One region of the Paraburkholderia dioscoreae genome, then DNA from elsewhere that is predicted to be linked to it. Evidence: predicted binding sites of a transcription regulator. Region 1 holds the regulator's gene; each other region holds the start of a gene.
The links. The regulator HrcA, encoded in region 1, represses chaperone genes, less so after heat shock. The targets are predictions, from matches to a motif close to TTAGCACTCNNNNNNNNNGAGTGCTAA.
Positions count from the first base shown of each region.

Region 2: the regulator HrcA is predicted to act here: its motif matches at 3,138-3,164, upstream of rpoH (RNA polymerase sigma factor RpoH).
Region 3: the regulator HrcA is predicted to act here: its motif matches at 5,139-5,165, upstream of PDMSB3_RS27195 (co-chaperone GroES).
Region 4: the regulator HrcA is predicted to act here: its motif matches at 2,974-3,000, upstream of groES (co-chaperone GroES).

Region 1 covers NZ_LR699553.1:589,062-596,436, reverse strand. The annotation lists gene PDMSB3_RS02740 (RNA-binding S4 domain-containing protein) at 1-95, opposite strand, end outside; gene hemH (ferrochelatase) at 104-1,174, opposite strand; gene hrcA (heat-inducible transcriptional repressor HrcA) at 1,349-2,368, opposite strand; gene PDMSB3_RS02725 (NAD kinase) at 2,699-3,601, shown strand; gene recN (DNA repair protein RecN) at 3,673-5,343, shown strand; gene glnE (bifunctional [glutamate--ammonia ligase]-adenylyl-L-tyrosine phosphorylase/[glutamate--ammonia-ligase] adenylyltransferase) at 5,398-7,375, opposite strand, start outside.
Region 2 covers NZ_LR699553.1:393,639-401,013, forward strand. The annotation lists gene PDMSB3_RS01860 (cytochrome ubiquinol oxidase subunit I) at 1-1,540, opposite strand, end outside; gene cydP (cytochrome oxidase putative small subunit CydP) at 1,530-1,790, opposite strand; gene rpoH (RNA polymerase sigma factor RpoH) at 2,141-3,076, opposite strand; gene PDMSB3_RS01875 (acyloxyacyl hydrolase) at 3,440-4,003, shown strand; gene PDMSB3_RS01880 (nuclear transport factor 2 family protein) at 4,047-4,430, shown strand; gene ybiB (DNA-binding protein YbiB) at 4,658-5,629, opposite strand; gene PDMSB3_RS01890 (fumarylacetoacetate hydrolase family protein) at 5,858-6,556, shown strand; gene maiA (maleylacetoacetate isomerase) at 6,583-7,227, shown strand; gene ftsY (signal recognition particle-docking protein FtsY) at 7,313-7,375, opposite strand, start outside.
Region 3 covers NZ_LR699554.1:1,561,927-1,569,301, reverse strand. The annotation lists gene PDMSB3_RS27220 (ABC transporter permease) at 1-344, opposite strand, end outside; gene PDMSB3_RS27215 (ABC transporter permease) at 386-1,366, opposite strand; gene PDMSB3_RS27210 (ABC transporter substrate-binding protein) at 1,380-2,984, opposite strand; gene PDMSB3_RS27205 (DUF3088 domain-containing protein) at 3,296-3,640, opposite strand; gene PDMSB3_RS27200 (acyl-CoA dehydrogenase family protein) at 3,682-4,899, opposite strand; gene PDMSB3_RS27195 (co-chaperone GroES) at 5,189-5,479, shown strand; gene groL (chaperonin GroEL) at 5,498-7,138, shown strand.
Region 4 covers NZ_LR699553.1:757,731-765,105, forward strand. The annotation lists gene PDMSB3_RS03470 (sensor histidine kinase) at 1-63, shown strand, start outside; gene PDMSB3_RS03475 (Crp/Fnr family transcriptional regulator) at 424-1,143, shown strand; gene PDMSB3_RS03480 (DUF2471 domain-containing protein) at 1,290-1,694, opposite strand; gene PDMSB3_RS03485 (hypothetical protein) at 1,733-2,014, opposite strand; gene PDMSB3_RS03490 (hypothetical protein) at 2,112-2,252, shown strand; gene groES (co-chaperone GroES) at 3,073-3,363, shown strand; gene groL (chaperonin GroEL) at 3,418-5,058, shown strand; gene PDMSB3_RS03505 (hydroxymethylpyrimidine/phosphomethylpyrimidine kinase) at 5,246-6,106, opposite strand; gene PDMSB3_RS03510 (rubredoxin) at 6,397-6,567, shown strand; gene PDMSB3_RS03515 (hypothetical protein) at 6,837-7,375, shown strand, end outside.

The DNA of each region.
Region 1 (7,375 bases):
GCCGCGAGCGAACGCGTCTTGAAGAAGCGCGCCGCCCAAAGCCATTTGTCGATGCGCAGTTTCGCGCCCGCTTCGGTTGAAATCCCGTAATTCATGAGCCTGTTCAAGCTCCTGTCGTATGCGGCACCGGCAGCGCCTGCACCGGCCAGCCCTGCAGATTCTGCGCGACGATTTCCCCCAACGCGGCAATCCACGCCTGCGACGCATTCAGGCAGGCAATCCGATGGAAATCCTTGCCGCCCGCATGCAGGAATTCGTCGCGCACTTCCATGCCGATTTCCTCGATGGTTTCAAGGCAGTCGGCAGTGAAGCCCGGACAGAACACATCGGCGCGCCGCACGCCCGCCGCGCCCAATTCTTTGAGCGTGGGCGCCGTGTACGGCTGCAACCACTCGGCCTTGCCGAAACGCGACTGGAACGTAATGCGGCATTCCACCGGCGTCAGTTCGAGCGCCTGCATCAGCAGCGCGCCGGTTTGCTGGCATTGCTCGTGGTATGGGTCGCCGAGATCCAGCGTGCGTTTGGGCACGCCGTGAAAACTCAGCACCAGCTTGTCGCCCGCGGCGAAATCCGGCCGGCCGTGCTGATGCCAATATTGATGCACCTGCGCGGCAAGCGCCGCAATGTAGGCCGGATGATCGGCGTACTGGCGCACCGTGCGGATTTCCGGCTGATTGCGCATGCGTTTGAGCGCCGAAAAGGCGTCGTCGAAAGCGGTAGCGGTGGTGGACGACGAATACTGCGGATACATGGGCATGAGCAGCACGCGTTCGGCACCCGCCAGCTTGAGCTGGTTCAGCATGGCCGGAATACCCGGCGTGCCGTAGCGCATCGCGTAATCGACGAGCACCGTGTAGTCGTTCAGTTGCAGCAGATGGCGCAAGCCCTCCACCTGCTTCTCAGTATGGACGCGCAGCGGTGAACCTTCCGGCATCCACACCGCGGCGTACTTCTTGGCGGAAGCGACGCCCCGAAACGGCAGAATCAGCAAACGCAAGATGATCTGCCAGAGCAGCGCCGGAATTTCGACCACGCGCGGATCGGATAGAAACTGCGCGAGATAGCGGCGGACCGCACGCGGCGTCGGCGCGTCGGGTGTGCCGAGATTGATCAGCAGCACAGCGACACGGTGTGACGTGGCGTTCTGTGAAGGCCGCTCGAGGTCGAAGCGCATAGGCAGCAGAGGTAACCCGCTCAGGCGGAGTGTCGGTTCAGGTGAGAACCATTATAGCGGCGTGGTGCATGCACCGGTCCGCCGGACACCCCTGGCCATTCGGCCAATTGGCAAGCCGTGCGCCGTCACGCATTATTCGTGGCTGGAACAGCCAACACCGGAAGCCGAAGCTATTTACTGCTGGCTGAGGGTCAGCGAAAGCAGGCGCGCGGTAATGTCCACAATCGGAATCACGCGGTTGTAGGCCATGCGGGTCGGTCCGATCACGCCCAAGGTGCCGACGATCTTGCCGTTCACCTCGTAAGGCGCGGTGACCACGCTCATTTCCTCGATCGGCACGAGATTCGACTCGCCGCCAATGAAAATCTGCACGCCCGCCGCGTGACTCGACACGTCGAGCAACTGAAGGAGACTGGTCTTTTGGTCGAACACATCGAACAGCTTGCGCAAGCGCGCCATGTCCGACGAAAGGTCGGCCACTTCGAGCAGGTTGCGCTCGCCCGAAATCAGCACGGTTTCGCCCGTGTCGGCTTCGTCCGTACTGGCCGTGACGGCGGCATGCATCAGCGTGGTCATGTCGCCGCGCAGTTCGTCGATTTCTTCGCGCAGGCGGCGGCGCACGTCGTCGAACGAGAGGCCCGCGAAGTGTGCGTTGATGTAGTTGGAGGCCTCGACAAGTTGCGACGGCGAGAAATCGCGCTGGGTCGCCATGATGCGGTTCTGCACGTCGCCTTCCGGCGTGACGATGATCAGCAGAATGCGTTTGTCCGACAAGCGCATGAACTCGATCTGCTTGAACACATGGCTGCGCCGCGGCGTGAGCACCACGCCGGCGAACTGCGAGAGGTTGGACAGCACGCTGGCCGCCGCGGCGACGATTTTCTGCGGCTCGCCCGCCTGCAGCGTGGTCTTGACGGTACGCATCACCGCTTCTTCGTCAGCGGCGGACTCCACCGTCAGCATGGTGTCCACGAACAGACGATAGCCGCGCGGCGTGGGAATGCGGCCCGCGGAAGTATGCGGACTGATCACGAGCCCCAGATCCTCGAGGTCGGACATCACGTTGCGGATCGTTGCGGGACTGAGTTCGAGACCCGAATAGCGCGACAACGTGCGCGAGCCGACCGGCTGACCTTCGGCGATGTAGCGCTCGATCAGCGTTTTGAGGAGGGTTTGTGCGCGAGGATCTAGCATGACGGAAAATTTTAGCTCAATGGCACGACTACCGCGAGCGCTAGGGGCGCCCATCCCTGACGAACGCGCCGCCGCTTGCCGCTGCGGCACGTTGCCTCCGGCCCGGCACGTTGGCCGGCGTTCAGCCCGGCGCGTTGCGGACCACGTCGCGGGCCGCCTTCCGGGCGGCCCGGCTGCCGGCACCCCGCCGCACTTTAACCGGCGCGCATGTCATCAAGGCTTCACCATTCTAACGATAATCGCGAGACGCGCTGGCGGCCCGCGCACGTCGGCTCGCCACCGGGTCTGCCCACGGTTCTTTTCAGGCCCCACCTATGGTGTAATGCCGGCATGCAAGTGACCAGCCAGTTCAAGACCGTCGCGCTCGTCGGGCGCAACAATACGCCGGGTATCGCCGAGCCGTTGACCGCGCTCGCCTTGTGCATCGCGAAGCGCGGCTTCGAGGTCGTGTTCGAAGCCGATACCGCCGCCGAGATCGGCGTCACCGACTACCCGGCGCTGCGCCCCGCCGAGATCGGCGCGCGCGCCGACGTGGCCGTGGTGCTGGGCGGCGACGGCACCATGCTCGGCATCGGCCGTCAGCTCGCGCCGTACCGTACGCCTTTGATCGGCATCAACCACGGGCGGCTTGGCTTCATTACCGACATTCCGATCTCCGACATGCGCGAGATCGTGCCGCAAATGCTGGCCGGCAATTTCGAACGCGAAGAACGCGTGCTGCTCGAAGCGCGCATCATGCGCGACGGCAACCCGATCTATCACGCGCTGGCCTTCAACGACGTGGTGGTCAACCGCAGCGGTTTCTCAGGCATGGCGGAGCTGCATGTCTCGGTAGATGGCCGCTTCATGTACAACCAGCGCTCGGACGGCCTGATCGTGGCCACGCCCACCGGCTCTACCGCTTATGCGCTGTCGTCGCAAGGGCCGATTCTGCATCCGCAATTGCAGGGCATCGTGCTGGTGCCGATTGCTCCGCACGCGCTGTCGAACCGTCCGATCGTGCTGCCGGACGATTCCAAGGTGAGCATCCAGATCGTCTCGGGGCGCGAAGTGAACGTCAATTTCGACATGCAGTCGTTCACCTCGCTCGAACTGAGCGACACGATCGAAGTGCGCCGCTCGCGTCATACGGTGCCCATGCTGCATCCCGTCGGCTACAGCTATTTCGCCACGCTGCGCAAGAAGCTGCACTGGAACGAATACCCGTCGCACGAAGAAGACCCCAAGCCCTGAGCGGCGAGGCCACCGGAACGCGAACGCCGCCGCTGCCGAACCCTGACCACCAAGCTCATCAGACGACCTCCATGCTTCGCCACCTCTCGATACGCGACTTCGTCATCGTCGCCGCGCTCGATCTCGAATTCGACACCGGCTTCACTGTTTTTTCCGGCGAAACCGGCGCCGGCAAGTCGATCCTGATCGACGCGCTGGCGCTCGCGCTCGGCGCCCGTGCCGATGCGAACGTCGTGCGCACCGGCGAAAGCCGCGCGGACATCACGGCGGAATTCGAGACCCATGCGCAGGTCGAGCAATGGCTCGACGAGCAGGCGCTCGGCACGACGGGCAGCGACGGTCATCACGGCAGCACCGTGATGCTGCGGCGCGTGGTGGATGGCAACGGCCGCTCGCGGGCGTTCATCAACGGCACCGCGGCGACGCTCGCGCAGTTGCGCGAGGTCGGCGAGATGCTGGTGGATATTCACGGCCAGCACGCGCACCAGTTGCTGATGCGCCCTGACGCGCAACGCGAACTGTTCGACACTCACGCCGGACTGTCCGACACGGCGGCTACCGTCACGCGGGCATGGCGCACATGGCGCGAGAGGGTTCAGGCGGTCGAGCATGCGCAAACGCGTGACCGTGAGCTGCAACTGGAACGCGAGCGCCTCGCCTGGCAGCTCACCGAACTGGACAAACTCGCGCCGCAGCCCGGCGAGTGGGAAGAGGTCAATTCGGAGCACCGGCGGCTGTCGCATTCGGCCAATCTGATCGACGGCGTGCAAGGCGCACTCGGCGCGCTGTCCGAATCGGACGAGGCGATGATCACGCATCTGTCCTCGATCGTCTCGAAGGTGCGCGATCTGGCGGAGATCGATCCGGCCTTGAACGATGTACTCGCCGCGCTCGAACCGGCCGAAATCCAGTTGCAGGAAGCGGCCTATTCGCTGAGCCATTACGCGCAAAAGCTCGAACTCGATCCGGACCGGCTGGCGCAGGTCGAAAAGCGTCTGGACGCGTTGCATTCGGCCGCACGCAAATTCCGTCTGCAGCCGCAAACGCTGCCGGAGGAACACGAGGCGCGCCGCGCGCAACTGGCCGCGCTCGACGCGGCCGCCGACCTCGACAGCCTGCACGCCGCCGAAGCCAAAGCCAAAGAAAACTTCCTGACCGAGGCGAAGAAACTCTCGAAAGCGCGTGCCAAGGCCGGCAAGGCGCTGGGCGCGGCGGTCACCACGGGCATGCAGGAACTGTCAATGAAAGGCGGCAGCTTCGAAGTCGCGCTGGTGCCGCTGCCCGAAGGTGGCGCGCATGGGCTCGAACAGGTCGAGTTCCGCGTCGCCGGTCATGCCGGCGTGCCGCTGCGGCCACTCGCCAAAGTCGCCTCGGGCGGCGAACTGGCGCGGATCAGCCTCGCCCTCGCAGTGATCGCGAGCGCCGCCAGCCCCACGCCCACGCTGATTTTCGACGAAGTGGATACGGGCATCGGCGGCGGCGTCGCCGAAGTGGTCGGACGGCTTCTGCATCAGCTCGGCCAGCAGCGCCAGGTGCTGTGCGTGACGCACTTGCCGCAAGTCGCCGCGCGCGGCGACCATCATTTCCAGGTCGCCAAGGCGGGCAACGGCAAAGGCGGCACGGTCAGCAGCGTGACCTCGCTCGACAAGGCGAGCCGCATCGAAGAAGTGGCGCGGATGCTCGGCGGCCTGGAGATCACTCCGACCACCCGCAAGCACGCGAAGGAAATGCTGGCGGCCTAGTTGTTCACCAGGCGGGTTGATCCTCGCCACCCGAGCGCGGATCAACCCGCGCCTTCACCCGAACACGCGCTTCCACAACCCCAGCACGGCCTCGCGTTCCGTGGCCACCAGCGCCGGCTCGACCCGCGCCTTCTCCATCCCGTCCAGCCGCAGCTTGTGCTGCAGCTTGCGGTAGGTGCGATACGCCGCGCCGACCGTCTCCGCCTCCGCCTCGCTCATCAGGCCGAAGCGCGACACTTCGCGCAGCAACGCAATGTTGCCGGTATTGCGGATCAGTTCGGGGTCGCTTGCCGCGTGCAACAGTACCCAGTACTGCACGGTGAATTCGATATCCACCATCCCGCCGCGGTCGTGCTTCAGATCGAACAGCGCCGTATGGTTCGGATGTCCGGCCTCGACGCGCTCGCGCATCTCGACGATCTCCTTCGCGAGCGGCGCCGCCTCGCGCGGCGTGGTCAGCACCTGTTCGCGGATGGCCTCGAATTTCACGCCGATCTCGGTGTCGCCCGCGCAGTAACGGGCCCGGCTCAATGCCTGATGCTCCCACACCCACGCCGTATTGGCCGCGTCGCCTTCGCGCAACTGGTAACGGCGGAACGCGTCCAGATCGGTGACGAGCAGGCCCGATTCGCCGTTCGGCCGCAGGCGCAAGTCCACGTCGAACAGGGTGCCGGCGCCGGTCGCGGTGGTGAGCCAGGTGATCAGGCGGCGGGTGTAGGTGGAGTAGACCTCGGCTGCGGCATCGTCGGTATCGTCGTAGAGAAAGATCACGTCGAGGTCGGATGCGTAACCCAGTTCCTTGCCCCCCAGCTTGCCGTACGCGATCACCGCAAAACGCGGCACGTCGCGATGGCGCTTGGGCAATTGCCTCCAGACGGCTTCGAGCGTGACGTCGAGCACGGCGTCGGCGAGTTCGGACAGGCGGTCGCTCACATGCTCGACGCTCAGCTTGCCCGCCAGATCGATCAGCAGAATGCGGAACACTTCCGCCTGGTGCGCGTGGCGCAGCAGATCCATCTGCTGCTCCACGCCGTCGGCGGCGGCCAGACGCAGGCGCAAGGTGCGCTTGAATTCGGGCCAGTCGAACGGACTGTCCATCGCTTCGTCGTCGAGCAGTTCGTCGAGCAGTTGCGGATGGCGGATCAGATAGCCGGCCGCCCAACGCGAGCCGCCGAGCACCGACAGCACGTGGTGCAGCGCCTGCGGATATTCGGTCAGCAGCGCCAGATAGGCGCCGCGCCGGCTCACCGCTTCGAGCAGGTCGAAGAAGCGCGCCACCGTATCGCCGCGCCGCTCGGCGGGCTCCAGCGTGCGCGCGGCTTCGAGCGCGCGTTGCGCGACGATGTCGAAACGTTGCCGGCTGCGCTCGGCCAGCCCCGCATAACGCGACGACTGCCACACCGCGCGCAGCCGCGCGAGCAGTTCGCCCGGCTCGGCCACGCCGAGTTCGACAAGGCGCGCCTGCAGGACATCGTCGGCGCTGTCGTCGGCGAGCGCGCTGCTCCACACCCACGCGGCGGCGCCGTCTTCGGGCGCGCCGCAGCCGTCGCGACCGCTCACCTTGTCGGCGAAAATCTGATCGAACTGCTGTTCGACGAATTCGCGATGCGCATCGAGCTTTGCCATCAGCGCCGCGTAGTCGTCGCAACCCATTGCGTAAGCGAGCGCCACGCGCTCTTCGGGATCGACCGGCATGGCATGGGTTTGCGCGTCGTTACGGTATTGCAGACGGTGTTCGAGTTCGCGCAGGAAGCGATAGGCCTGCGAGAGCTTCACGCAGACCGAGGTGTCGATCAGCCCGTGCGTGGCCGCATGCCGCAGCACGGCGAGCGTCGGCCGCACGCGAAAGCCCGCGTCCTGGCCGCCGCGGATCAACTGGAACACCTGCGCGCTGAATTCGATTTCGCGGATGCCGCCGCGTCCGAGCTTGATGTCGTCGGCCTTGTCGGGCCGCATGGAAGCGCGGCGCTGCGCCTCCTGGCGAATCTGCAGATGCAGCGCGCGAATCGCGCTGATCACGCCGAAGTCGAGA
Region 2 (7,375 bases), 200 kb from region 1:
GATAGCGGCCCGTATGCAGCGACGAGGGACCGAGCCGCGCGTACTTGAACATCAGCATGATTTCGATGATGAACAGCGCCGTGTAGAACACCACGAAGCCGCCGATACTCAGATACAGGTCGCCCGCGGTCAGACTCGAGGCCGACAGGCTGGTGGGCAGAATGCCCGCGATGGTCCACGGCTGGCGGCCCACTTCAGCGACGATCCAGCCGAATTCAGCCGCGAGCCAGGGCAGCGGAATCGCCCACAGCGCCCAGCGCAGGAACCAGCGGCGCTTCTCCAGCAACAGCGAGCGCTGCGCGCAGAACCAGAAGGCGAGCACGAAGGTCGCGAGGAACAGGATGCCGAGGCCCACCATCAGGCGGAACGAGAAGAACACAGGCGCCACGGGCGGGATCGTTTTCTTCGCGGCCTGGGTGATCTGGTCGGGCGTGGCGTCGGTGACGTTCGCGGTGAACTGCTTGAGCATCAGGCCGTAGCCGAGATCCTGCTTGTGCGCGTCGAAGGCGGCTTTGGCTTCGTCGGTGACGTCGCCCTGTTTGAGCTTCTGCAGCGCGGCGTAGGCCAGCATGCCGTTGCGGATGCGCGCCTCGTTGCGCACCATGAGCTCTTTCAGGCCGACCACGGGTTCGTCGAGCGAGCGCGTGGCGATCAGGCCGAGCGCGTAGGGAACCCGGATCGCGTAGTCGGTGCGCTCCTCCTTCTGGTTCGGAATCCCGATGATCGTGAACGGGGCCGGCGCGGGGGCGGTTTCCCATTCGGATTCGATCGCGGCGAGCTTGACCTGCTGGACTTCGCCGGTGCGGTAGCCGGATTCGTCGCCGAGTACGATCACGCACAGCGTGGACGCAAGACCGAAACCGGCGGCAATCGCGAACGAGCGCAGCGCGAATTCGGTGTCGCGGCGCTTGAGCAGATACCACGACGACACGCCGAGCACGAACATCGAGGCCGTTACATAGCCGGCGGAGACGGTGTGCACGAACTTGACCTGCGCGACCGGATTGAGCAGCACGGAGAAGATGCTGTCGAGCTCCATGCGCATGGTCTGGTAGTTGAAGGTCGCGCCGACTGGATTGTTCATCCAGCCGTTGGCTACCAGAATCCACAGGGCCGAGAGGTTCGAGCCGAGCGCGACGAGGAACGTGACGGACACGTGCTGGACCTTCGAGAGACGCTTCCAGCCGAAGAAGAACAGGCCGACGAAGGTCGATTCGAGGAAGAACGCCATCAGGCCTTCGACGGCGAGCGGCACGCCGAAAATGTCGCCCACATAGTGCGAGTAATACGACCAGTTGGTGCCGAACTGGAATTCGAGCGTGAGACCGGTGGTCACGCCCATGGCAAAGTTGATGCCGAAGAGCTTGCCCCAGAACTGGGTCATGTCCTTGTAGATCTGCTTGCCGGTCATCACGTAGACCGATTCCATGATGACGAGCAGCCAGGACAGGCCGAGCGTGAGCGGGACGAACAGGAAGTGATAAAGCGCCGTGATGGCGAACTGGAGGCGCGACAGTTCTACGACTTCGCTAACGGGCATGTTGATCACCTTGGGACGGATGCGGGGCAGGCACGGACAGCAGCGCCTGCGCGACTTGCTCAGGCGGGAGCGACATGTGCTCTGCCTGCGGATGATTGAAGAAGGTGTACTTGAGCACCATCAGCAATGCGAACTTGATGGCGAGGACGATGGCGATATCCCGCGCCAGCGTGGGTCCGCGCACCCAGCCGTCGAACCTTTTACGCAGGCTCGGGCGGCGGATGGTATTGCGATTGAGGGCTAGGGTCATGATCGGTAGAAAGCAGCTTCACACCGGTGAATCCGGCTGGCGCCAGGCCGCTTCAACGGTCTGGCGAGTGCATCCCGATTCTAGGAGCAGAACCTCGCGCGTAACGGTTCGCTACTGCGGCATTGGGTCGCGAGACTTGCCCCGTTTGGCCTGTATTGCCAGGTGGTTTGTGTTACGTCAAGAAACGCGTTGACCGTGCATCCCGGTGTACGAAGGTGTGCGAACGTGCGTGTGCGATCAACGCGCGGCGCGGCGTGGGCGAAAAAAAGCCCCGCCGTCTTTCGAAGGCGAGGCTTGGCGGCGTGGCTACCGCGCGCCGGACAAACCGGCGTGCTGAAACGCTTCAGGCTTTACGCATACTCGGTGAGTGCACCGCGCATCTTCTTCATTGCGCTCGCCTCGATCTGGCGAATACGTTCGGCGGATACACCGAATTCGTCGGCCAGTTCGTGCAGCGTGGAGCCGCCTGAACCGTCGTCTTCCACCTTCAGCCAGCGTGCCTCGATGATACGGCGGCTGCGGGCGTCCAGTGCGTCCAGCGCGCTCGCAATACCGTCGCTTTGCAGCTTGTCGCGCTGACGCGAAGCCAGCACGGCGGTCGGTTCGCTATGCGAGTCGGCCAGATAGGCGATCGGCGCGTACGACTCTTCGCCGTCTTCAACCTGGCCTTCCAGCGCGATGTCGCCGCCCGAGAGGCGCGTTTCCATTTCGGAGACTTCTTCGCGCTTCACATTCAGCTCTTTGGCGAGACCTTCGATCTCGTCCGGCGTGAACGCGCCCAGCCCTTGCTTGTGGCTGCGCAGGTTGAAGAACAGCTTGCGCTGCGCCTTGGTCGTGGCGACTTTCACCATCCGCCAGTTGCGCAGAATGTATTCGTGGATCTCGGCCTTGATCCAGTGCATGGCGTACGACACGAGGCGCACGTTCTGCTCCGGATCGAAGCGCTTCACGGCCTTCATCAGGCCGATATTGCCTTCCTGAATCAGGTCGGCGTGCGGCAGTCCATAGCCCAGATAGTTGCGCGCGATCGACACGACCAGCCGCAGGTGCGACAGGACGAGGCGGCGCGCGGACTCAAGGTTGTCCTGCTCGCGAAATTCGGTGGCGAACTGGCGTTCTTCCGCCGGCGTCAGCATCGGAATCCGATTTACGGCCTGGATGTAGGCGTCGATATTGCCCAGTTGGCCGGGCAGCAGCGAGGAATGCGAGAGCGCCAGTGCACCTGCCGAAGCGGCCTTAGCCGACGACGGGCTCAAAGTACTCGGAAGGGTCATTGCGTGGCTCACGTAGGAAACTCCTTTGGAATCAGACAAAAGCTTGTTCAGGTAACGACTCCAGCGTTGGATGTTAGCACTCTGATTTGCCGAGTGCTAATGCTTAGAGGCCGTAAGGGCATCTAGGTTCCGTAAATCCCTATTGAAATTCACGATTCAATAGCCATGGTACGCCTTCTTGGCTATCTTTGTGCGCGACGTAGAAGTTACCTGACAAATCGCCTTCGTGATGCAAACTGCCCGATTTTTGCCACTTTTGAAGTGACTAATTGCGAAAATTGAGAATCCTTCATACGATCCGCCAAATCGAGATAGACCTTAGAATACGTAGAACTGTTACTAATTGTTCAACGTTCGACGGAACTCGGGTGTTAGATGAACAACAAAAAGAATACTTTGCGTGGCCTGGCGCTAAAAATTACGGCTGGAGCCGTGCTGGCGGGAGCGTCGGGATTGACGTCGGCCGACCAGTTTGGCGTGCAGGTGGCCGGTGGACTGGGTGATCGCCACGTCAAGAAGCTTGATCTCGGCTTCGTCTGGGATCCGGATCTGAACTGGTGGCAGATCGGCGACTGGCATTTCTCGCTGATCGGCGAAGCGCACGTGGCATGGTGGCACACCAATGAAGGCAACGTGCACGACAATATCGGCGAAATCGGCGTGACGCCGATCATCCGCTTCATCAAGGAGTCAGGGCCGATCCGTCCGTATGCCGAACTGGGCGCGGGCATCCGCCTGCTCTCGAGTCCCCGTATCTCTTCGACCTTTACGCTAGGCACCGCGTTCCAGTTCGCCGACATGGCGGGCGTGGGCATGCAGTTCGGCAACCGCCAGCAGTATCAGGCGGGCTATCGCTTCCAGCATATTTCCAACGGCGGTATCAAAGAGCCGAATCCTGGTATAAATTTCCACCAGCTATATCTGCAATATAACTTCTGACGACCGTGGCCACGTTCGGCTCACCGGTGCGAGGGGCTGAGCGATGGCGGCAAAGATAATCGAAGCGATTCGCGGGCTCGAGCGAGAGCGTTTCCGGGCGATGGTCGACGGCGACGGCCCATCGCTCGACACGCTGCTCGCGGAGAACGTGAGTTACGTTCACACGAACGGCAAACGGGAAACGAAGCGGCAGTTCATCGACGGGATTGTTGCGGGTCGCCGCCGCTACCGTCAGATCGAGGTGCAGTCGCAAGACGTGTTGCCGGTTGGGCGGGAGACCTGCGTGGTCACCGGCAGGGCGCTGATCGAAATGGAAGCGAACAACGGGGCGCTGCTGTTTCCGATCGCCTACACGGCGATCCATACGCAGGAAGACGGGCAATGGCGTCTGATTGCCTGGCAGGCCACGCGTTGCGCAATCGAGTGAGCCTTTGGAGGTCACTCCAACCACCCGGTTGCGCGTTGTGGGCATCTGGATGCCACGAGCATGCGGGTTACGCGCTGGTGGTTCGCGTGTGCCTCGCCTAAGCGTTCGCTCATGCGTCACCGCGGCCTGATTCTCAGGCCGCGACGCTCTTCCGATCTATACGAGTTCTACTCGCGACTATCCGCCGCACCGGTTCGGGCCAGACTACTGGCTCCCGCACCGCGCCGTCACACCGGCGTTTTCGCGACGTCCACGATCAGTTCGACCTGCCGTTCAATCGCGCTCGGCACGGGCGCTTCGCCGCGCAGTACAGCGCTGATCCAGGCGGCGGTCGTCGGCGCATCTTTGGCTTCAGGCAAGTCGACTTCCGGCGCATCGGGCGACGAGCGTTCGTGCGGCACACGCGTTTCGCAGATGCCGTCGTGCAGCCAGTCGACCTGCACCTGACGGCGCGTGTCGGCCACCGCTTCGCCTTCGGTGCCGCGCGCGAGCAGGGCGCCGCCGGCGGCCGCGTCCGGATGCGTGTTGAACAACTGCGTCAGACTGTCGCGATACGGTGGGTGCGTGTAATTCACGAGGCGCAAGCCCGCCGGCGCGAACGGTTGCAGAATTTTCACCAGTGTGTGCGTCGAATTACGCACGCCCATGCGCCGACGCAGCCCGAGAAGGCGCGCAAGCTTCGGCGCGAGCACGTCGATCGGCGCAAACGCAAGACGGCGCTCGGCGAGACCGTCCTCGATGTCGGCGTGCGATTGCGCGTGAGGAATCTGCAAATGCGTGAAGATTTCCGCGCTCGTCACGCGGCCCGGATCTTCGGTTACGCCATGCACCAGCACCGGCACGCCTTCGCGCGCCAGCAGCAGGGCGAGCAGCGGCACGAGATTCGGCTGCTTGCGCGCGCCGTTGTAGGTGGGTATCGACACGGGCCGAAACGCGCCGTGCGGCAGATGCACCGGCTCGAACGACGCATGCGCGCCGGCCAGCATTGCCGCGAGTTCGTCGGCGGTTTCGCCCTTCACGCGGTATGCGAGCAGCACCGCACCGAGTTCGAGATCGGCCACGCGGCCGTCGAGCATGGCGGTGTAGAGCGCGCGCGTATCCTCGGCGGTCAGCGCGCGGGCGCCGTTCGGGCCGCGGCCGATTTCCTTGATGAAGCGGGCGCAGGGGAAGGGATTGGCGGTGTCGGCGGAGTCGGTCATCGGGTGCAGAGGGACGTATTGGCACGCCGCCTCAGAGCGGTCAGCCACGGTATTCAAGGGACGCTATCCGGTGTGAGTATCGCATCTATAGCGATCCGGCGAGACACCGCACTCGCGGCGCCAACCTTGCCGGCCCACGTGGAACTGCCGCGCGCGGGGCTTTGCTGCGCGTTACACTCGATGTTTTATCGCCGCGCTGGCGGCACACATCAAGGAACGGAGAACGGGATGAGTTACGTATTTGCACCCGCACCGGTGGTCGCGGTGCCGGTTGTGGGGTCCAGCGAGCAGTTCGCGGTGCGTCGCATCTACTGTGTGGGCCGCAATTACGAGGCGCACGCGCGGGAGATGGGACACGATCCTGATCGCGAACCGCCGTTCTTCTTCACCAAGCCGGCTGACGCGGTGCTGTACGTCGCGCCCGGCGCCACCGGCGAGTTTCCTTATCCGCCGCAGTCGAAGAACGTCCACTTCGAGATGGAAATGGTGGCGGCGATCGGCAAGGGCGGCAAGAACATTCCGGCCGAAAGCGCGCTCGATCACGTCTACGGTTACGCGCTCGGTCTCGATATGACCCGCCGCGATCTGCAGGCTGAAGCGAAAAAGCTCGGCCGCCCGTGGGATACCGCGAAGGGCTTCGATCACTCGGCGCCGCTAGGCCCGATTCATCCGGCAGCGACGGTGGGCCATGTCGACAAGGGTGCGATCTGGTTGTCGGTGAACGGCGAGGAAAAGCAAAGCTCGGACGTGTCGCAACTGATCTGGTCGGTGGCCGAGACGGTTGCGTATCTGTCGACGCTGTTCGAACTGCAACCCGGCGATCTGATTTTCACCGGCACACCGGAGGGCGTCGGCGCGGTGGTGCCGGGCGATCTGATGAAGGGCGGCGTGGACGGGCTCGGCGAGCTCAGCGTGCGCGTCGTCTGACGGCTGGTTTGGGGGAGACAGACAACATGAAGCTCTACAGCTATTTCCGTAGCTCGGCGTCCTATCGCGTGCGCATTGCGCTGAACGTGAAGAATCTGCCGTACGACTACGTGCCGGTGCACCTCGTGCGCGACGGCGGCGAGCAGCTGAAGCCCGAATACCGCAAGGTGAATGCGGACGGCATCGTGCCGACCTTCATCGACGGCAATGAGGTGATGCCGCAGTCGCTCGCGATCATCGAATATCTGGAAGAGACGCATCCTGAGCCGCCGCTTCTGCCCAAAACGCCGGTCGATCGTGCCTATGTGCGGGCGCTGGCGTTGCAGGTGGCGTGCGAGATCCATCCGCTGAACAATCTGCGCGTGCTGAAGTATCTGAAGCACACGCTGGGCGTCGACGACTATGCCAAGGACGCGTGGTACCGGCACTGGGTGGAAGCGGGTTTCGCCACGTTGGAAGCGCATCTGGCCGGCGATTCGCGCACCGGCAAGCTGTGTTTTGGCGATGCGCCGACAATCGCCGATACCTGTCTGATTCCGCAGGTGTTCAACGCGCAGCGCTTCAAGGTCGACACGGCGAAATTTCCGACGATCCAGCGCATCTACGATCACGCAATGCAACTCGACGCGTTTGACCGCGCGGCGCCGGGAGCGCAGCCCGACGCAGAGTAAGCTGGCCTCACTTGCCAGGCAGGATGCAAAAAGGGCACTCCGCGGAGTGCCCTTTTTGCCGCCTGAACCGCAAACGCCGTGGCGTTCAACCGCCCAGTAATGCGTCGGAAAACTCTTCCGCGCTGAACGGCTGCAAGTCCTCGACCTT
Region 3 (7,375 bases), on a different replicon from region 1:
CCGGCGGCCACGTCGCGTCCGAGCGAATCGGTGCCGAGCCGGTATTGCGGGTCCGTGCCCGGCCATTCGAATGGCGCCGCCACCATATCGAGCGGATCGCCGGGAAACAGATGCCCCGCGCTCAGCGCCAGCGCGATGAATGCCGCGAGCAGCACGAGGCCGGCGAGCGCCGACGGATTGCGCAGCAGTGCGCGCCAGACTCCGCGCCCCGCTGCATCACGGTCAGCCACAACGGGCGTATTGCTGCGGCGCAGGCCGAACAGCGCACCGGCCAACTGGCGCCGCCACGGCGACACCGCAGGTTCGGGCGGCGTGGAAATCAGATTGGAAGAATCGGAAGGCATGTCATCCCTCTGGGAAAAACGGGTGGCGTCAGCGTGATCCGTCACGCGACGCGGGGGTCGAGCCATGCCTGCAGCAGATCGACCAGCACGTTGGCGATGATCACGAGCAGCGACGACAACAGCAGCACGCCGAGCAGCACGCTGAAATCGCGCGCCATCACGGCGTCGAGCGCGAGCCGCCCGAGGCCGGGCCAGCTGAACACCGTCTCGGTCACCGCGGCGCCGCCCAGCAAGGTGCCGAAATGAATCCCAACGATGGTCGTGAGCGGCATCAGCGCATTGCGCAAGACATGGCGCACCGTGACGCGCCACGGGTGCAAGCCCTTGGCCTGCGCGGTGCGCACGAAGTCCTGACGCTGCACTTCCAGCATCGCGGCTCGCGTCAGCCGTGCGTAGATCGCGACGAAAAACGTCGCCAGCGTGGCGGCCGGCAGCAGCACGTGCCGGGCGGCATCGGCGAAATAGGCGAAGCCGTGCAGTTGCACGCCGAGCGTCAGATTGCCGCCGCTCGGCAGCCAGCCGAGGTGCACCGAGAACAGCACGATTGCGAGCAGCCCGATCCAGAAACCCGGCGTCGAATAGAACAGCAAGGCCAGTACCGAGAGCACACGGTCCGGCCACTTGCCGGCCCAATGCGCCATCACCGCGCCGAGCAGCACGCCCGTCACGATCGCGAACGACAACGCCACGCCCATCAGCAACAGCGTATTGGGCAAACGCGAGAGGATCAACTGCATCACCGGCATGTCGTAGCGCGGCGAATAACCGAGACTGAAGTGCGACAGATGCGCGAGGTACGACCACAATTGATGCAGCACCGGCTGATCGAGCCCGAACTTCGCGCGCAGCACCTGCATGGTTTCCACGGTCGCCGAACCGGACTCGCCGGCAAGCACGTCGGCGGCGTCGCCCGGCATCAGCTTCAGCAGGAAGAAGTTCAGGATCACAATGCCGATCACCGTCGGCAGCGCCTGCCATGCGGTACGCCGGAGAATCGCACCGAAACGCAAACCTCGACTCATCGTGCCGCTCCTGTCATGCACTCAGATAAACATCCGCGAGATTGCCTTCTAGGCCTTGCGCGGACACCGTGTGGTTGTGAACACGACGGTTCGCGAGCGTGACCATGCGCGGCGCGACCAGGTTGAGGATCGGCAGATCGCGGTAAACGATCTGCTGGAACTGCTGGTACAGCACCACGCGTTTGCTCTCGTCGGTTTCGACCGCGGCGCTTTCCAGCAGCCGGTCCACTTCCGCATTGCTGTAATGCGGCGCATTCGAAAACGGCACACCGGGGCGGATATTCTTCGACCAGTACAGACGCTGAACGCCCACGCTCGGATCGAATAGCGTATTGACGCCGATGCTCGTGAAATCGAACTGGCGATCGGCATACACACGCTTCAGGAATGCAGGCAGGTCCTGCGAACGCACCGTGACGTCGATGCCGACGCGCCCCAGCGCCGATTTGACATAGTCGGCCTGGCGCCGGTACATGTCGCCGTACGGCAGAAAGTCGTGCGTCAGACGGAAGCGCACGCCGCCGTCCTTGCGCGGATAGCCCGCGGCGTCGAGCAGTTTCTCCGCTTCGGCGGTATCGAACGCATACGGTACGAGTTTTGCGTCGTGATAGGGCGAGCCCGGCGTAATCGGCGTGGGCGACAGATCGGCATAGCCATAGGCCACGGTGCGCTGCACGACCTGCGGGTTGACCGCATGCGCGATGGCCTGGCGCACGCGCAGATCCTTGAGGATCGGATGATCGAGATTGAAGTCGATCTCGGAGAGCGGCTCAAGAAAGCGGTAGCCGCGCGTTTCGACCGCCAGTTGCGGCAGTTGCGTGAGGCGCGGCAGATCCGTGAGCGGCACCGGATTCTCGCCGCCCAGATCGAGCGCGCCGGTTTCGAACGCGGCGGAACGGGCGGCCGCATCGGGAATCACTTTGAAAACCAGGCTGTCGATGTACGGTTTGCCGGCGTCCCAGTAGTCCGGGTTGCGCTCATAGACGATATTGGCACCACGCGTCCATGATTTGAAACGGAACGGCCCGGTGCCAATCGGCGCGTTGTTGTGGGGATTGGACAGCGGATCGCCCTGCGCGTACAGGTGCTTTGGCACGATTGGCGATTCGCCGGCCGAGAGTGCTTTCAACAGATACGGCGCCGGCTTCGACAATTCGATCACCGCGGTGCGGGCGTCGGGCGTGGCGACGCCCGTTACATTCGCGAAAGTACTGCGGCCCCGTGGATGCACTGATTTGAGCAGATCGATCGAGAAAGCGACGTCGGCCGACGTGAACGGCTGGCCGTCGTGCCATTTCACGTTTTGCCGCAAGGTAAAGGTGTACTTCAGTCCGTCGGGGCTGACGGTCCACGCGGTGGCCAATTGCGGTTTCGGGCGCAGGTCGAAGTCATAAGCCAGCAAGCCTTCCAGCACCTTGGAACTCGCGACGAGCGCGGGCCCGGTGGTCTGGAAGATCGACACGAGTACGGGCGGTTCCGGATTGATCAGCATGTTCAGCGTGCCGCCCCGTTTCGGTGCGCCCGCCTCGCCCTGGGCAAGCGCCAGGGCCGGCATGCCGGCCGCCGCGAGCGCCGCGCCCGATGAAATAAGAAATTCGCGTCGATTCAACCGTGCCATGTAATCGAGATCCTTTGCCGATGCTTCGGCCCCTGTCGGCCGAAATGAAATGTCGTGGTGTCGGCAATGCTGCTGCCGCAGCGCTTACGATAAAGCCGCAGCGGCGGTAAAAGAACCAATCGTTATGTATATGCAAAGCACGGTGGGGAGGAAAGGCGCGCCGGATATCGTCGCCGGGTGGCGGGTGAGAATAAGGATTCCGTATCTATGGTCGACAGGTGGCGGTTTCGGCCGGGGTCATGTATCTGCTCCGATGTTCTGACGTCCAGAAGCAAAGCAGAAGACCCCGAACCGTCACCGGGCCGACTACATCAATGCACTTTAGGAAAACCGTGGCGCTGCGCGAGCAGATCGAGAATACGGCGCGTGTCGGTCACGAAGCGCTTGTTGCCGAGCGTCTGGGCATCGGCAGGCGCCGGTTGCTCGTCGCCGAGAATCAGCACTGGCAGACCCTGGTGCTCGGCGTCCAGTGCCTCGATCACCGCGGTGCGAGGACGCGGGAACGGCAGCCGGCGAATGTCGAGGCGGGCGTTGCGCTCGGGATCGCCCGCCAGCAAACCTTCAATGGGCGCTCCGTCCGGGCAGATAAAGCGCTCGCCCGGATGGTTCGGATCGGTGAAGCCCGGTTCCAGCAGTAACAGCAGATCTCGGCTCATGATGTGCAATGCTCGAAAAGGTGTGAATGGATGGCCGTGCGTTAGAACACACGTCCTTCGGTCAGATGCGTGGTCACGCCGTTCAGCTCGTAATCGCCGATCACGCGCGCCTTGTGCAGCAAAGGGTTATGACTGAAGATCGTGCGCAGATTGCGCCAATGGCGGTCGAAATTGTGCGCGCGGCCGGTGGCCGATGCACCGCCAATCTCGAACAGACGCTCGCCCGCATACAGCGCCAGCTTGCTGACCACGAGTTGCGTCTTGGCGGTGGCTAGCGCCCCTTCCAGCACCAGCTCTTCCGCGTTCGCCGCGCCGCTGTGGATCGCATTCGCCGAGCGGTCGAGCGTGCGTGCGTTTGCCGCGATCAGTGCATCGATGGAAAGGCTGTGCGCCGCGAGATCGCCCACCACCTGCTGCACGAAACCGTCCTCGCGTGCCGACGGTGCCGGGCTGTGCAGCACAGGCCGGCCGTATTGCGTCACGTAGCGCCGGGCGTCAGCAACAATGTTCCGCACAATGCCTGCCGCGACCGACACCAGATGCAACTGCCGCAACGCGCTACCGTGCCGGCCGGCGAGCGTCGTATAGCCGCGCGTCGCGACCTCGTGAGAAAAGACCTGCACGTTGTCTAGCACGAGGCTGCCGCTTGCCGTCATGCGTTGCCCCATGCCGTCCCAGTCGTCGAGTACCTGCAACCCTTCGCGCGACACGGGAATCACAATCGACACCTTCTCGTCGTTTTCGTCCTGCACGTTGATCCGCGCGTAGTCGGCAAACGCGGTGCCGGTCGAGTAATACTTTCTGCCCGTCACGCGAAAATGCTCGCCGTCGCGCACCAGCTTCGTGACGATTTCGCCGGGCCGCGCCGTGCCCAACTCGGTAGACGCACCGCCGAAGATCGCCCCTTCCCGTATGCGCTCGATCTGCGTGTCGTTGAAGGCGGAACGCGGCGACAGCAGCAATTGCTCGGTCTGGTCGAAATGAATCCGCAGTGCATGCGCGACATTCGACTCATGCGCGGCCAGCGTGGCGATTACATGAAAGAGATCTTCCAGCGATCCGCCCAGACCGCCCCACTCGGCCGGAAAGCGGAGTACGCCGAGACCGGATTCACGAAACAACGCGAAGCGGTCGAATGGCAACTCGCGCCGCAATTCACGTTGCGCGGCGTCTTCGCCGATCGCCTGAGCCAGTGCCGGCAACCCGGCGAGTGCCGCTTCAAGCCTGGCGCGCGCCGTGGTGTCCTGTGAGACCTGCATGCCTTGATTCCTTGTAAAAGCCCACGGATCGCGTGCGATCCGACTGTTGAGTTGGGAGAGTGATCCGGCGCCCCAATAGGACATGCCGATGCAACGGACCAGTATAGGGACGTGGCTCCCCGCGCAAAACCAGCGAATCGAGCTATGAATATTCGCGATTGTGAAATGCGAATTGCGGATAAGGATCGATGAATCCGTTATTGGAGCAACGCGCGACTCATTTCTATACTCGATCCCGGTCAGCACTCACCAACGACGAGTGCCAGAAATTAACCGTGGAAATCGAATCATGAGCCTACGTCCCTTGCATGACCGCCTGATCGTCAAGCGTCTCGACCAGGAGACCAAAACCGCTTCAGGCATCGTCATTCCCGAAAGCGCCGCGGAAAAGCCCGACCAGGGCGAAGTGATCGCCATTGGTCCGGGCAAGCGCGATAGCGACGGCAAACGCATCGAGCCCGATCTGAAAGTCGGTGAACGCGTGCTGTTCGGCAAATACGCCGGGCAGTCGGTCAAAGTCGACGGCAACGAACTGCTCGTGCTGCGCGAAGAAGATGTGGTCGCAGTCGTCACTCAATAACGAACGGAGCGTCAAATCATGGCAGCAAAAGAAATTATTTTCAGCGATGTCGCCCGCTCGCGGCTGGTCGAAGGCGTCAACATTCTGGCCAATGCGGTGAAGGTCACGCTGGGTCCGAAAGGCCGCAACGTGGTGCTGGAACGCAGCTTCGGCTCGCCCGTCGTGACCAAGGACGGTGTTTCGGTGGCCAAGGAAATCGAACTGTCGGACCGCGTGCAGAACATCGGCGCGCAACTCGTCAAGGAAGTCGCTTCGCGCACCAGCGACGCCGCGGGCGACGGCACCACGACGGCGACCGTGCTCGCTCAGGCCATCGTGCGCGAAGGTCAGAAATACGTAGCGGCGGGCCTCAACCCGCTGGATCTGAAGCGCGGCATCGACAAGGCGGTGATCGCCGCGATCGACGAGCTGAAGAAGATCAGCAAGCCGACCACCACCAGCAAGGAAATCGCCCAGGTCGCGACGATTTCGGCCAACGGCGAAGAGTCGATCGGCCAGCGTATCGCGGAAGCGATCGACCGCGTCGGCAAGGAAGGCGTCATTACCGTGGAAGACGGCAAGTCGCTCGACGACGAACTCGACGTGGTGGAAGGTCTGCAGTTCGACCGTGGCTACCTGTCGCCGTATTTCATCAACGATCAGGATAAACAGGTCGCCGTACTCGATAACCCGTTTGTGCTGCTGCACGACAAGAAGGTGTCGAACATTCGCGATCTGCTGCCGATCCTGGAACAGGTCGCGAAAGCCGGTCGTCCGCTTCTGATCATTGCGGAAGACGTGGAAGGCGAAGCGCTCGCCACGCTGGTCGTGAACAACATTCGCGGCATTCTGAAGACCGTTGCGGTGAAGGCGCCCGGTTTCGGCGATCGTCGCAAGGCGCTGCTCGAAGACATCGCTATCCTGACCGGCGGCCAGGTGATCGCCGAGGAAACCGGCCTGTCGCTCGAAAAAGCGACGCTCGCCGAACTGGGTCAGGCCAAGCGCATCGAAGTCGGCAAGGAAAACACCACCGTGATCGACGGCGCGGGCGACAGTAAAAACATCGAAGCGCGCGTGAAGCAGATCCGCACGCAGATCGAGGAAGCGACCTCCGACTACGACCGCGAAAAGCTGCAGGAACGCGTCGCGAAGCTCGCAGGCGGCGTGGCGGTGATCAAGGTGGGCGGCGCAACCGAAATCGAAGTCAAGGAAAAGAAAGACCGTGTCGACGATGCACTGCACGCAACGCGCGCCGCGGTAGAAGAAGGCATCGTGCCTGGCGGCGGTGTCGCGCTGATTCGCGTGAAGCAGGCGATCAGCGGGCTCAAGGGCGCGAATGCCGATCAGGACGCCGGCATCAAGATCGTGCTGCGGGCGCTCGAAGAACCGTTGCGCCAGATTGTCACGAATGCCGGCGAGGAAGCGAGCGTGGTGGTCGCGAAGGTGGCGCAAGGCACGGGTAATTTCGGCTACAACGCTCAGACCGGCGAATATGGCGATCTGGTCGAGTCGGGCGTACTCGATCCGACCAAGGTCACGCGCACCGCGCTGCAGAACGCGTCTTCGGTAGCCGGCTTGCTGCTGACCACCGACGCCACCGTCCACGAGGCACCGAAAGATACACCGGCCGCGGGTCAGCCGGGCGGCCCTGGCGCAGGAGGCCCGGGACTCGATTTCTGACAACCCTCCTCTCCCGCCAGACACCAGGCGGTTAACGCAGGCAACACGGGCCGGCATTCGCTTTACAGCGGAGCCGGCCCGTGCCGTTTGTGCTTTTCCCACGGGTTTGGTGCGCGCCCATCCCCGCCGGCTAGGGCTCCGCAGACTAATTCAACGTTTCTACAACAAACTAAATATTGCGGTGCAGCAAAATGCGACTAAACTCGAATCAGGAGTCTGCAATTTGCACTCACGGTC
Region 4 (7,375 bases), 170 kb from region 1:
GCCGCAAGTGCGGGCGCCGGTGAAGGCAGCGAATTCACGCTCAAGCTGCCGATCATCGTGTAGCCACATCTGCCTGCGCGTCTTTTTGGCAGCGTGCAGGCGAAGCGGACAATTGCCTTTCAGCCGATGAACCGCGTGGGACGGGCGAACCGGGCAAAGAATCTCGAAGTTCGCGCGATGCGCAATCCACATTGGGCCGTAACGCGATGCCATGCCAGGGCGCGAATCTGCGTCGAATACCGGCGCGACTTATAATCGACTATATAACGGCCAGACTTTGGGTCGCGCGAAGATTGCCGCCTCGCGTCGTGCTGCGGTATAGCCCGTCAAGGCCTTGGAGTATTCCTCCTTCTATCCATCTTTATCGTCAGGAAATCGTCGGCGAAAGCGGCGCGGTTCCGGGCGAGTTGCTGAGAGGGTGAAATGGCTCAAGGTCATCAAGAAAACGAAAATCATCTGCTGGCCGTGCTGCCTGAGCTGGAGTGGGAGCGCCTGGCGCCACATCTGGTGCTCATGGATATGCCGTTGGGCAACGTCGTCTACGAATCGGGCGATCGCCTCAATTACGTTTATTTCCCGACCACCTGTATCGTGTCGCTGCTGTATGTGATGGAGGACGGTGCGTCCGCCGAAATCGCGATTGTCGGCAACGAAGGGCTCATCGGCATCGCGCTGTTCATGGGGGGCGAGACCACGCCCAGCCGGGCGGTCGTGCAGAGCGCCGGCAAGGCGTATCGGCTCGATGCTCAAATCCTGAAAGAAGAATTTCATCGCGCCGGCCCCGTGCAGCGCCTTCTGCTTCGCTATACGCAGGCGCTGATCACGCAGATGGCGCAGACCGCCGTGTGCAATCGACACCATTCGATCGACCAGCAGTTGTGCAGGTGGCTTCTGCTCAGCATCGACCGCCTCTCTTCAAACGAATTGAAGATGACCCAGGAACTGATCGCCAACATGCTGGGCGTGCGCCGCTCCGGGGTAACCGAGGCCGCGCTTAAATTGCAGGACGCGGGGTTGATTCGCTACAGTCATGGCCACATCGAGGTACTGGACAGACCGGGGCTCGAAAAACGTGTGTGCGAATGTTATGGCGTGGTGAAGCGCGAATTCGACCGGCTGTTGCCTGCTTTGAAAGCGCTATAAGGATCTCGCGAGGATCTCGCGTCAACCGGCTTGAAAAGCCTGCTTCCTACGTACCAACGGATTTCCTGGTGCGGCGGTCGTCATTTAACTTCGAACTTTCTGGAGCGCATCCAAAAATATAACGGCCAACAACCGATCCTGGCGCATTAGTCCTGAGTGGCCATATCGGTAGCGTCGGCCTGTACCAGTGCACGCACGAGCAGGTACACGGCTGGCAGGTCGTCGTCGTCACGTTTCCAGTCGACGGGTTCGTCGAGATCCATCCCGGACAAACGACTGTCGCCAAACCGGACGAACGTTGAGCGCACAGTCTCGTTGTGCCTCGCCCGGAAGCCCCGATTCTCAAAGACCTGTTCGTCGATTGTCAGCAGTGTGCGCCACGTGGGCAATCGCGCGCCACTTGAGTAACGGCGACGGCCACTGTCGAGGTAACGAGCTGCAACCGTGGCGATGATCTGCTGGAGGTCGAGCGACGCGCTGCGGAGTGCGCGTTCGAGGGCGACGGGATTGATGTCGTGGACATCCATATCAAGAGCAGCGTTGTTAATCATACTGTTGTCTTCCTGAAGACTCGCGGCAACTCGCAGCATCAAAGTTGATGTTTCAACAACGGTTGGTTTCGCTGCGCCAACAGCTGGCGGATCTGGGCAAGATAGTCATCGCCGACCGTGCAGTCTTCAACAGGCCGGCTATGCTGACGAGGCGGTGGTGGACGTACGCCGAGATAGCGGCACACCGCGGACAGGTACGGTTTGCCGTTGCCTCCCAGATGTCGCGCAGCAGCGGCCACGCGCACGTCTCCGACATGCTTGCGCAACCACTCAAGCGTTTCGCGGTCACCGTCGTTCAAGATGCGGATGAGCTGGTTCATGGCCGATCCTGTATATAAAAACAGTACTGTTAATTTATACAGTATTTAGCCGGGATGCAAGTCAATTCGCAGAATGTTGGACCTGTGGAGAGAGAAGATGGCGATCAAGGTCGATGCGCAATTGGTGGTGGGGCAAGCAGTGGCGGCTGACGCTGGTGGCGCCGGTGGTGGCGATCTGGTTGCTGCGCTTCGTTTTATGCAATTTGTTATTCGTGCAGCGGCGAATTGTGGGCGGTGACTCTCGAGAGCGCGTCTCAGTGAGGGCGGCGAGACACTAGGCAACTCATGGTCCGGTCGATACTGCGGCTAACCATGCGATCAACACGTAAAGTGTCAAGCCAGCACCAAGTGCGGCAAACTTTGCAGCGCGCATTAGGGATTTCTCGTGAGTCGTTGAGCCGATTGCCATTAAACCGGGAAGACAGCCTACGCGACCTGCAGAAAGAGCAATTGCCTCGGTGGCAAAATGCGCGCTTCGCCGAAGGCTGGTCGAGCCCCAGGCTCAGCAACGACGAGTTGAGCGTAATCGCGCGTCGTATGGCCGAATGACCTCGTCGCAGGGTGCTCGTCAATCGCCTTCATGATTGTTATTACGGCGAGCAACGTCGACAAGTTTCGCGTAGTTACCTTCGGTCGGCCGTCGCGTCGACTGGCGAACAATTTGAGTAAGGGGTTTCCCTGGGTGGCGGGAACCACTGCACCGGGCGAACGAATGCAGCCAGATAGGGCGTTGCGTCGCATTGTGCTGCAGTCGTACTGTGCATACGATGCCGTGAATAGGTGGATTTTTCTGTAAGTAGTTGTTTTTTATATAAATAGTCTGCCGAGGTTGTGGCCGGGCACGGCTCGCGAGTTCGAACTTAAGTGAACAAAGTTCAAAACCAGGCGAATCTCGGCACGAAGTTAAGTGAATCCCCGCCGCCATCCCTTCTTGAATTTGTCACCACCCGTCCATATAATTAGCACTCGCTGCACGAGAGTGCTAACAACATCGCCGGCTGGCTCAGCCAGCCGGGTTTTCTCAGCGTTCTTCAGTCTCAATCAAGAGAGGAGTATGTATGAACCTTCGTCCTTTGCATGATCGCGTGATCGTCAAACGTCTGGATCAAGAAACCAAGACTGCGTCGGGCATCGTGATCCCCGAAGCCGCAGCAGAAAAGCCGGATCAAGGCGAAATTCTGGCAGTCGGCCCGGGCAAGCGTGACGACAAGGGCGCTCAGATCGCGCTCGACGTGAAGGTTGGTGACCGCGTCCTGTTCGGCAAGTACGCAGGCCAGACCGTCAAGGTCGACGGCAACGAACTGCTCGTGATGCGCGAAGAAGACATCATGGCCGTGGTGCAGAAGTAAGCGCAAGCCGCTACTTTTCCCGGTCATATCCCAGAGAATTCAAGGAGTTAGAAGATGGCAGCTAAAGACGTCGTATTCGGTGATTCCGCCCGTGCCAAGATGGTTGAAGGCGTGAACATTCTCGCGAACGCTGTGAAGGTCACGCTGGGCCCGAAGGGTCGCAACGTTGTGCTGGAACGCAGCTTCGGCGGCCCGACGGTCACCAAGGACGGTGTGTCGGTCGCGAAAGAGATCGAACTGAAAGACAAGCTCCAGAACATGGGCGCGCAAATGGTCAAGGAAGTCGCTTCCAAGACCAGCGACAACGCAGGTGACGGCACCACGACCGCAACGGTCCTGGCTCAGTCGATCGTCCGCGAAGGCATGAAGTACGTCGCATCGGGCATGAACCCGATGGACCTGAAGCGCGGTATCGACAAGGCTGTATTCGCAGCGATCGAAGAACTGCGCAAGATCAGCAAGCCATGCACGACCAACAAGGAAATCGCACAAGTCGGCGCGATTTCGGCAAACAGCGACTCGTCGATCGGCGATCGTATCGCTGAAGCCATGGACAAGGTCGGCAAGGAAGGCGTCATCACCGTCGAAGACGGCAAGTCGCTGCAAGACGAGCTGGACGTTGTCGAAGGTATGCAATTCGACCGCGGCTACCTGTCGCCGTACTTCATCAACAACCCGGACAAGCAGGTTGCCGTGTTGGAGAACCCGTTCGTGCTGCTGCACGACAAGAAGGTGTCGAACATCCGTGATCTGCTGCCGGTTCTGGAACAGGTCGCCAAGGCTGGCCGTCCGCTGCTGATCATCGCGGAAGACGTCGAAGGCGAAGCGCTGGCTACGCTGGTGGTGAACAACATCCGCGGCATTCTGAAGACCGTTGCTGTCAAGGCTCCGGGCTTCGGCGATCGTCGTAAGGCCATGCTGGAAGACATCGCGATCCTGACCGGCGGTCAGGTCATCGCTGAAGAAACCGGCCTGACGCTCGAAAAGGCAACGCTGGCCGAACTGGGTCAAGCAAAGCGTATCGAAGTGGCCAAGGAAAACACCACGATCATCGACGGCGCAGGCGAAGCGGCCAACATCGAAGCACGTGTGAAGCAGGTTCGCACGCAAATCGAAGAAGCTACGTCGGACTACGACCGTGAAAAGCTGCAGGAACGCGTTGCCAAGCTGGCAGGCGGTGTTGCAGTGATCAAGGTCGGCGCTGCCACCGAAGTTGAAATGAAGGAAAAGAAGGCACGTGTCGAAGACGCACTGCACGCAACGCGCGCAGCTGTGGAAGAAGGCATCGTTGCTGGCGGCGGCGTCGCGCTGATCCGCGCACGTACGGCTATCGCTGGTCTGAAGGGCGCTAACGCCGATCAGGACGCAGGTATCAAGATCGTGCTGCGCGCAATGGAAGAGCCGCTGCGTCAGATCGTCACGAACGGTGGCGAAGAAGCCAGCGTCGTGGTGGCAGCAGTTGCTGCTGGTCAGGGCAACTACGGCTACAACGCAGCAACCGGCGAGTACGTCGACCTGGTCGACGCTGGTGTTGTCGACCCGACGAAGGTGACGCGCACGGCGCTGCAAAACGCAGCTTCGGTGGCAGGTCTCCTGCTGACGACCGACGCAGCTGTTTGCGAACTGCCGAAGGAAGATGCACCGATGGCCGGCGGCATGCCCGGCGGCATGGGCGGCATGGGCATGGACATGTAATTCCGGGTTGGGCCTCATTGCGAGGCTCGCGAGGGAAGACATGGGGAAGTGCGCTGAAAGGCGTGCTTCCCAAAGAAAAAACCCGCAGACATTGCGGGTTTTTTTGTGGGCGCTCGCCGCAGGCTGAAGCGCCCGGATCAGAAGGCGCGGCCGGCACTCCTGCGGCCGGCGCACCTCGTGCAAGCTCTCAGTGCCGCGCTTCGCCTGGCGCTGCGTCCTTGCCCGCCGCCGGCGGCGTTTCGTCGTCGCTGCTGCGCGCCCAGAAGAACCGGTCTGGCATATACGCGCCCATGCCCGGCCGGAACGCGTTACGCACGGCCTGATACAGATATTCCTGCGCCTCGCGCACGGCTTCAGCCGGATCCTGGCCGTTGGCCAGCAACGCGGCGATAGCCGACCCCAGCGTATCCGTCAGCCCCATGATCCGATGGCTGCCACGGTCCCACATGTCCTGGCGCAACTGGCCGTCTTCGCTGAACAGCGTGTTGACATGCCGGTGCGTGCCGGTTTCCGTTGACAGAATATATTCGCAGCCTTGCGACAGCAGATGCGAGATGGCGGCGTCGAGGCTCGGCGCTTCGGCGTCGCCGTCCGGTTGGGCGAGCGCGAGCAGCGTGGTCGCGTCGGCGACCAGCAGGGTGGTTTGCGGCGCGAGCAGATCGGCGATCGCTTCGCGCAGTTCGTCGGCGGAGAGCACGTGCTCGTCGTCGAGCGTGAAGTCGGGGGCGAGAATCAACGGGATGTCGTCGTAATCGGCCACGACCTCGGCAATCGCACTCACGACTTCCGCGCGCGTGCAGGCGCCCACTTTGAACGCGGCGATCGGCATGTCTTCGAGCAGCATCCGGGCCTGGGTCGCGACCACTTCGGGGTCGAGGCCGGTGACTTCGTCGCAGCTCGCCGAGTCTCGCACGGTGTAGCCCGTGAGCACGGAAACCCCGTGGCAGCCCATGCTGGCAAGGGTCATCAGGTCGGCTTGCAGGCCGGAGCCGCCGGTGGGATCGGAAAGGCCGAAGGTGAGGACGATCGGAGGCGTGTCGCTGGGCATGAAGATTGACTAAAAGAGGCTGAATTTGGGCGCAGAGGGTGCGCAATCGGCTCAATTATGCGGCCTAAACTGCCGCTGGGGCGTTTTTTTCGCATCCCGCCACGCATTGCGGTGGACAGGCGGCGGCCGGGCGCGGCATCGCGCCGCGATCGCTGTGACGGCCGCCGCAAACGGCATGGCCAAAGGCCGTCGCAGGCTACGATTGCGCGTTTCTGACTGCTAGGCATTAGGGCGGCAACACGGTACCATCATGGCTCCCGTTTCCACGGACTCTACGACGCGACACAAGAATGGAATATCAAAGCTGGATGTGCCTGATTTGCGGCTGGATTTACGACGAAGAAGCCGGTTTGCCGGAGGAGGGCATTGCGCCGGGCACCCGCTGGGAAGACGTTCCCATCAACTGGACCTGTCCGGAGTGCGGCGCGCGTAAGGAAGACTTCGAGATGGTCCAGATCTGAAGCGCGGAGGGCGGCCGGCATGCCGGTCCGGGGCTCGTGCCGCGTACCCAGGCGCGGCGTCGGCACGGTGTTTCGCGGCCGGCGTGGCGCGCCGGACCGAATGCGCCGGGTACGCTCCGGGTTCTGCCCCGATGTGTCCACGCGGAACATCCTCGCTCGCGCTGTGTCGCAACGTTAGTCTGTCATTGTCCTGTCGCCGGTTCGCGCGTTAGCCGATCAGTTGGCGCGCGTCGCGAAGCGACGGCCCGTCAGCTTCGTGTCGTCTGCCCATGACCCTTCGATCCGCTGCACCCGTTTCCTTCGATGCCTTGCCGAATCCGCGCGGCGGCGCTGTCCGTCCCGCCGAACTCGCGTTGGCCGAGGCGTTGCTGGCGTTCGAACAGCACAGTGAGAGCACCTCGGCGCTGCTGCGTGCGTCACATGCATTGCGCGGAGCCGGCTGGCTGAGCGCGCAGCGCTTTGCCGACGCGCTGGTGCGGCTCTCGCCGCTCGCGGCGGGCGACCCGGCCGAGGCGGCAAGCGCGCGGCCTGTGTTCGGCGCGGCTTTGCGCGACTTCCGCGCCGCGCTCGAGCGTCACAATCTGCGCGAGCTGTCCTGCTCGCCCGTGCTGTTCGATCATTACCGGGCGCTCTGCGGGCATTTGTCCGAGCACACACCCGGTTCCACCGTCGCGTTCGAAGATCTCGCGCTGACCGCGCGGCCGGTGCCGCCGGTGTCGCTGCATGCGAGGTCCGCCGACCAGTTGGCTCATCTGCGCGCACGCTATGAGCGTGCATTGTTGCCGGTGCTGCGCTCGCAGGCCGATAC